Regions from separate parts of the Rummeliibacillus sp. NPDC094406 genome, predicted to be linked through region 2. Evidence: predicted binding sites of a transcription regulator. Region 2 holds the regulator's gene; the other holds the start of a gene.
What was found. Region 2 encodes CtsR, which represses protease genes until heat stress. Its sites were predicted from a motif close to ATGGTCAATAAAGGTCAAACA; they were not measured.

Region 1: the regulator CtsR is predicted to act here: its motif matches at 1,671-1,691, upstream of ACIQ4I_RS07405 (ATP-dependent Clp protease ATP-binding subunit).

The regions. Positions count from the first base shown of each region.
Region 1 covers NZ_JBIWGZ010000002.1:528,727-532,159, reverse strand. Annotated here, with positions in the region: gene ACIQ4I_RS07415 (ABC transporter ATP-binding protein) at 1-640, shown strand, start outside; gene ACIQ4I_RS07410 (Crp/Fnr family transcriptional regulator) at 782-1,504, opposite strand; gene ACIQ4I_RS07405 (ATP-dependent Clp protease ATP-binding subunit) at 1,707-3,433, shown strand, end outside.
Region 2 covers NZ_JBIWGZ010000009.1:54,844-58,276, reverse strand. Annotated here, with positions in the region: gene corA (magnesium/cobalt transporter CorA) at 1-198, opposite strand, end outside; gene ACIQ4I_RS18850 (hypothetical protein) at 404-649, opposite strand; gene ACIQ4I_RS18845 (magnetosome magnetite crystal formation protein family) at 796-1,113, shown strand; gene ACIQ4I_RS18840 (CtsR family transcriptional regulator) at 1,278-1,748, shown strand; gene ACIQ4I_RS18835 (UvrB/UvrC motif-containing protein) at 1,762-2,328, shown strand; gene mcsB (protein-arginine kinase McsB) at 2,318-3,397, shown strand; gene ACIQ4I_RS18825 (ATP-dependent Clp protease ATP-binding subunit) at 3,426-3,433, shown strand, end outside.

The sequences.
Region 1 (3,433 bases), on a different contig from region 2:
GTACAAAAATAAAGCGGATGTACTTTATGAAAATGTCAATTTAACATTTGGAAAAGGGAAATTATATAGCATTTTAGGTTCAAGTGGTTCGGGAAAGACAACATTTCTTTCCTTAATCGCAGGACTAGATGTTCCAAAAACTGGTGAAATAATATATGAAGGAAAATCATTGAAAAAGATCGGTCTAACCAATTACCGCAATAAATATGTATCGATTGTATTCCAATCCTATAACTTGCTTCCGTATATGTCCGCGGTAGATAATATCGTATCTGCAATGGAAATTACCCATAGCCAACCATCTAATAGGAAAGAATACGCATTCTCCATGCTTGAAAAAGTAGGAATCACAAAGGATATGGCACAAAAAAATGTGCAGCATCTTTCAGGTGGTCAACAACAGCGTGTTGCAATTGTTCGTGCCATGTGTTGTGAAGCCAAGCTCGTTGTTGCTGATGAACCAACAGGAAACTTGGATGAAAAAAATTCTTTAGAAATCATTCGATTATTTAAAGAACTTGCACATGAACAAGAGAAATGTGTTATTGTCATCACCCACGAAAGAGAAATTGCAAAAGAATGTGATATTGTACTTGAATTGAAACATAAAAAATTCAACGAGCTTCAATTTCAATCGTAATCAAATCATTTCTCGAGTGATGACCATTTGAGACTACAATTGAATATATTCCAATCAGAAAAAAAGCTTGGTTGCTACAGTGTAGTAGACCAAGCTTTTTGTATAGATATATTGTTACGGGGTATATATAAAGGATGAATATTAGTCAATACGACAAACGCTAATTGGGCAATTTTCACATTCACATTCATCTTTTAAATAGCTCAAATTATGGACTGTAATAATACTCTTTTCAAAGGATAATACCTTGGACTTTTTTAAATCATTGAGCATTCGATTAATTACTTCACGGCTTGTAGCGCATAGACTTGCAAAATCAGAATTCGTTAATGGGTAATCTATTACAATATCTCCATCTTCTTGTAATATACCATAAGTATTTGTTAATCGAATAATAGTGGAATAGAGAGCACCTTTTTTACCATACAAAAGCAGATCACGCAATTTTGTTTGTGTTTTTAAATTTTGAAGTTGTAACCATTTGATACACTCGATTAATATATCGGGCTCTTGACTCAAGCACATTTCGAATAAGTTTTTATCAAGTGTAATAATATTCGAGTTTTCTATAGCTTTAGCACTTAACGGATAATAGCCTGTGTTACTAAAAATAATACCTTCACCGATACAGTCATTACTATCACAAATACGAAGTGTCAATTCTTTTCCACTGACAGTTTCTTTGGATAAAATGACTTTACCTGATACAACATAGAAAATGTCCTTTACGGGTTCTCCTTCTAAGCATAAGTGGCTGCCTTTTGAAACTTTAATTAAAGAACCATTTTCTTCGAAAATTTTACGGATTTTGGTTGGAAGTGGTTCGATCTCATAAAAAGTTACCATATCATCAACAACCTTCACTTAGTTTTCTCAATTATAACATAGGAATTTAGAATTATATAAGATGATGTAAAATGTCACATTTATTTTAGATTTTAGAATAAAAATGGAGGGTTTAAAAAGTCAAAAAAGGTCAAACATTTCTCTTTACAATTAAAATCAATAGAATTATAATGTAATTAATCAAAAGGTCAAAAAAGGTCAAACAAAGGAGTTGGATCTTATGCAAATGAAAATGAACAATGAAGAACAAAAAAGCCCATTGGAACAATTTGGACGTAATTTGGTGGAAGAAGTTAAAAAAGGAAAAATGGATCCTGTGATTGGTCGGGATCAAGAAATCCGAAATGTCATTCGTATCCTATCTCGTAAAACAAAAAACAATCCTGTATTAATTGGTGAACCAGGGGTAGGTAAAACAGCAATCGTAGAGGGTCTATCCCAACGTATTGTTAAAAAGGATGTCCCTGAAGGTTTAAAAGACCATCTTATTTATGAATTAGATATGAGTGCATTGATTGCAGGTGCTAGCTACCGTGGTCAATTTGAGGAACGTTTGAAAGGTGTCTTAAAAGAAGTAAAAGAAAGTGAAGGTCGTATTATTTTATTCATCGATGAAATTCATACGATTGTAGGTGCTGGTAAAACAGATGGTGCAATGGATGCAAGTAATATGTTAAAACCAATGCTTGCTCGTGGTGAACTTCACTGTATCGGTGCAACAACTTTAGATGAATATCGTATGTATATCGAAAAAGATCCTGCATTAGAACGTCGTTTCCAACAAGTATTAGTGCGCGAACCATCTGTAGAAGATACAATTTCAATATTACGTGGTTTAAAGGAAAGTTTTGAGTTACATCACGCAGTGAAAATTCATGACCGTGCAATTGTTGCAGCGGCAGAACTTTCAAATCGTTATTTGACAGAGCGTTTCTTACCAGATAAAGCAATCGATTTAATCGATGAAGCTTGTGCAATGATTCGTACAGAAATCGACTCCATGCCACAAGAACTCGATGAAGTAACACGCCGACAAATGCAACTTGAAATTGAAGAACAAGCATTAGTGAAGGAAAAAGACGAAGCAAGTAAAAAACGTCTAGTTGTATTACGTGAAGAATTAGAAAAACTAAAAGAATCATCTAAAGTGATGAAAAATCAATGGGAATCCGAAAAAGCTTCATTGCACACAATTCAAGAAAAACGTGAAACATTGAATCGCTATCGTCGCGAATTGGAAGAAGCAGAAAATCAATATGATTTAAACAAAGCTGCAGTTTTACGTCATGGCAAAATTCCAGAACTAGAAAAAGAATTACAAAGTTTAGAAAAATCTTCGCAAGAAGCGAATGATGCTCGTCTTTTACGTGAAGATGTTACATCAGAAGAAATTGCTTCAATCGTTTCCAGATGGACAGGCATTCCAGTGACGAAATTAGTAGAAGGTGAACGCGAAAAATTATTACATTTGAAAGACACATTACATGAACGTGTAGTAGGTCAAGATGATGCAGTTCGTCTAGTAACAGAAGCTGTATGGCGTGCAAGAGCTGGTATTCAAGATCCCAATAAACCAATTGGATCATTCTTATTTTTAGGACCCACTGGTGTTGGTAAAACAGAGTTAGCAAAAGCATTAGCTACACAATTATTTGACTCTGAAGATCACTTTATCCGTATCGACATGTCTGAATACATGGAAAAACATAGTGTATCTCGTTTAGTTGGAGCACCCCCAGGCTATATCGGTTATGAAGAAGGCGGTCAATTAACAGAAGCTGTCCGTCGTAACCCATATTCAGTCATTTTATTAGACGAAATAGAAAAAGCACATCCAGATGTTGCAAATATTTTACTTCAAATTTTGGATGATGGTCGTATTACAGATAGTCAAGGACGTACAGTAAACTTTACGAACACGGTGATTATCTTAACTTCTAATATCGG
Region 2 (3,433 bases):
TGGACGCTGTAATCGCATTAAGCAATCCTCAATGGCAAGTGGGTGAAAATGAAAGAATTGATCTAATAGGACATCTTCCGAAGCACTAGGCTTTTCAAAATCTACCCAATACCAATCAAATTTTCCCTCTTTAATTTCTTCTAATGGAAAATCCATTTTAAGTTGTTGGTCAGTTGTCACTCCAAGCGTTCGAATCATAGCTACTCCTCATTTCAACTGTTGTTATTCCTATCCTCTCACAAAAAGGTCAAGGTTGCCATGAATTTTATTCATCTGTTGCTATAGTAATTGTTTTATGCTATGAGTAACCGCAGGAGAAAAAGCACAAAAGACAACCGTCAGTCTAACGAAGCCCTAAAATTAAAAAAAGCCACTCATAAGAGGAGCTTTTGTAAAAGTTTAATTAATGGTTAACTAGCCATTGTTTAAAAGGTGTACTAGTTGAAACTTTTTCTAATATATAGGAATCTCGTGAATTAGAGTGGTCTGAAGTAGTACGAGATAGTTTATGTTGAATTGTTTTGGTACATGTTGTTGTTTGTTCATTGCAATCATGCATAAGGGAGCTTTTTAATAAGCAGTATGGCATGCCAATGAAAATGAGTAAGCTAATCAGAATTATTCCTACTAACAAAAAAGCCTTCTTCATAGGAGAAAATCCCCCTTACTATGTGATATTAGAAAAGACGCAAAGTAACCTGAAATGTTCCAACAAAAAAATTCTAAAGAATGAAACTATTCGAAATGTACAACGTAAATTAGTTATAACGGTGAATTGAAAGTGAGTGATTGAAAGTGGAAGAAAAAGGACTGAAAGTAATATTACATGCAAGTGCATTTTTTGCGCCATGTTTAGTACCGATTCTCTTCTTTATTTTTATAAAAGACGAGGAAGTTAAACGTTTATCCGTTCAAGCGTTATTATTCCAATTTGTTATGTGGTTATTGGTGATTATTGGGGGAATTTTGACAATTACAATCATATTGGCCATTATTGGTATCCCAATGATGATCATATTTGGACTTATGGTGGTTATTGTGCCGATCATCGGTATTGTTAAGGCATTGAAAGGTGAAACATGGGAATATCCGATTGTTGGAAAATGGATTTAATACGTTAATTAATGAGCATACTGCATGTAGCGGTATGCTTTTTGTGTATAGTATGATGTAAAAATCAAAAGAAGAATGCAGAATATTTGCGTCATTTTTTATGACCTTATATAATATAGTCAAAGATAGTCAAAGTCAGTGATGTAAGTGAGGTGGAAGCTAAAATGCGAAATATCTCTGACATTATAGAAGGGTATTTGAAGGAAGTTATTGAATTAGGTGGTAAAGGTCATATTGAAATCAAGCGAAGCGAAATTGCAGATAAATTTCAATGTGTACCATCTCAAATAAATTATGTTATTAATACAAGATTTACTGCAGAACGTGGGTATTTAGTTGAAAGCAAACGTGGTGGTGGCGGTTATATTCGAATATTACGCATAAAGGCTGATTCAGAAGCAGAATTGATTAACGAAATTTTGCATCAGGTTGGTGATTCTATTTCTCAAACGATGGCACAAGACTATATTTTCCGTTTGATTGATGAAGATGTAATTACTCGTAGAGAAGCGAAAATGATGATTGCGGCCCTTGATCGTTCAGTGCTGTGCATTAATTTGCCTGCGCGAGATGAGTTACGCGCACGAATTTTGCATGCAATGTTACTAGCGTTAAAGTATGATAAGCAAACGTAAAGAGGTGCAAGAGATGATTTGTGAAAATTGTAAACAGCGACCCGCTACTATCACAGTTACACAGATGAAAAACGGCAAAAAAGTTACGAGACACTTCTGTGATGTATGCAACAAGCAATTAGATCACTTTCACTTGAACCTTGATTCAGATGAAAGTCCGAATGCAATGCAAAAATTATTTTCAAATTGGTTTGGAACACCTAGCTGGTCTGTGCAATCAGTACCAATTAGTAATACACAGGCTAAAGTACAAAATGAAAGCTGTCCTCAGTGTGGAATGACATATAGAAAGTTTTTAGAAGAAGGCAAATTTAATTGTCCAACTTGTTACGATACATTTAAAGAACAGCTACCGCAAGTGCTAAAGCGTCTGCATAATGGTGCAACAGAACACATAGGAAAAGTTCCAGGCTCTATAAATGAAAGTTATCAAATGAAACGGCAGATTGAAGCTTTACGTCAAGATATGAAAGTGGCTGTTGAAGAAGAGCGTTTTGAAGATGCGGCAAACATTCGAGACCAAGTTCGTGCATTAGAAAAAAAGCTACAAGTAGGAGGTGAGGGAAGGGATGAACATTGACCACTTTCTTAAAAGTAAACCACCTATTTGGATGCGCGGCGATATTGATTATGGAGATATCATAATGAGTACACGTATTCGATTAGCAAGAAATTTAACAGGTTTCCGTTTTCCAAGGGCTTTTTCAGAGGAAGAATCCTTACAAATCGATAAAATGGTATCGAATGCTCTTATTGATGGGGATGAAAAATTTAATATACCGTTCTCTTATTTCTCACTCTATGATATGCCGGCACTACAACGACAAGTGTTAGTGGAGAAACATTTAATTAGCCCACAACTAGCAAATAAAACAAAATCTGGATCAATCTTAGTATCAGAAGACGAAACAATTAGTATTATGGTAAATGAAGAGGATCATATCCGAATTCAATGCTTACAACCAGGTTTGCAACTAGATAAAGCATATCACTTGGCAGATGAAGTAGATCGCTTATTAGAAAACAAATTACCTTATGCCTTTGATGATTCATTTGGTTACTTAACAAGTTGTCCGACTAATACGGGCACGGGTTTAAGAGCGTCTGTGATGATGCATTTACCAGCTTTAACAGTAACGAACCAAATGGGTTCACTTATCAATACAATGGCACGATTAGGTATGGTTGTACGAGGGATTTATGGAGAAGGAACAGAAGCTGTCGGTAACTATTATCAAATTTCGAATCAAATTACACTTGGAAAGCCTGAAGAGGATATTATTTTAGATTTACAAAGTGTAGCTGAACAAATCATCCAGAAGGAAATTGATGCAAGACGAGCGTTATTAGAGCATGCATCCGTCGCTGTGTCTGACCGTTTGAATCGTTCATTAGGTGTTTTAAAATATGCCAGAATTTTATCGAGCGAAGAAGCAGCGAATTGTTTGTCAAATGTCCGATTGGGCATAGATTTAGGGCTTATCCCAACGATTCCAGATCGTATCTTAAATGAATGCATGTTAATAATGCAACCAGGCTTTTTACAACAACATGCGGGTACAACACTCCAAACAAATGAAAGAGATGTATACCGCGCATCTATAATTAGAGAACAATTGCAATTTAATAATACAGATTCTAAACAATAGTATAACGGTGAAGAAGGGGAGGATATTCATGATGTA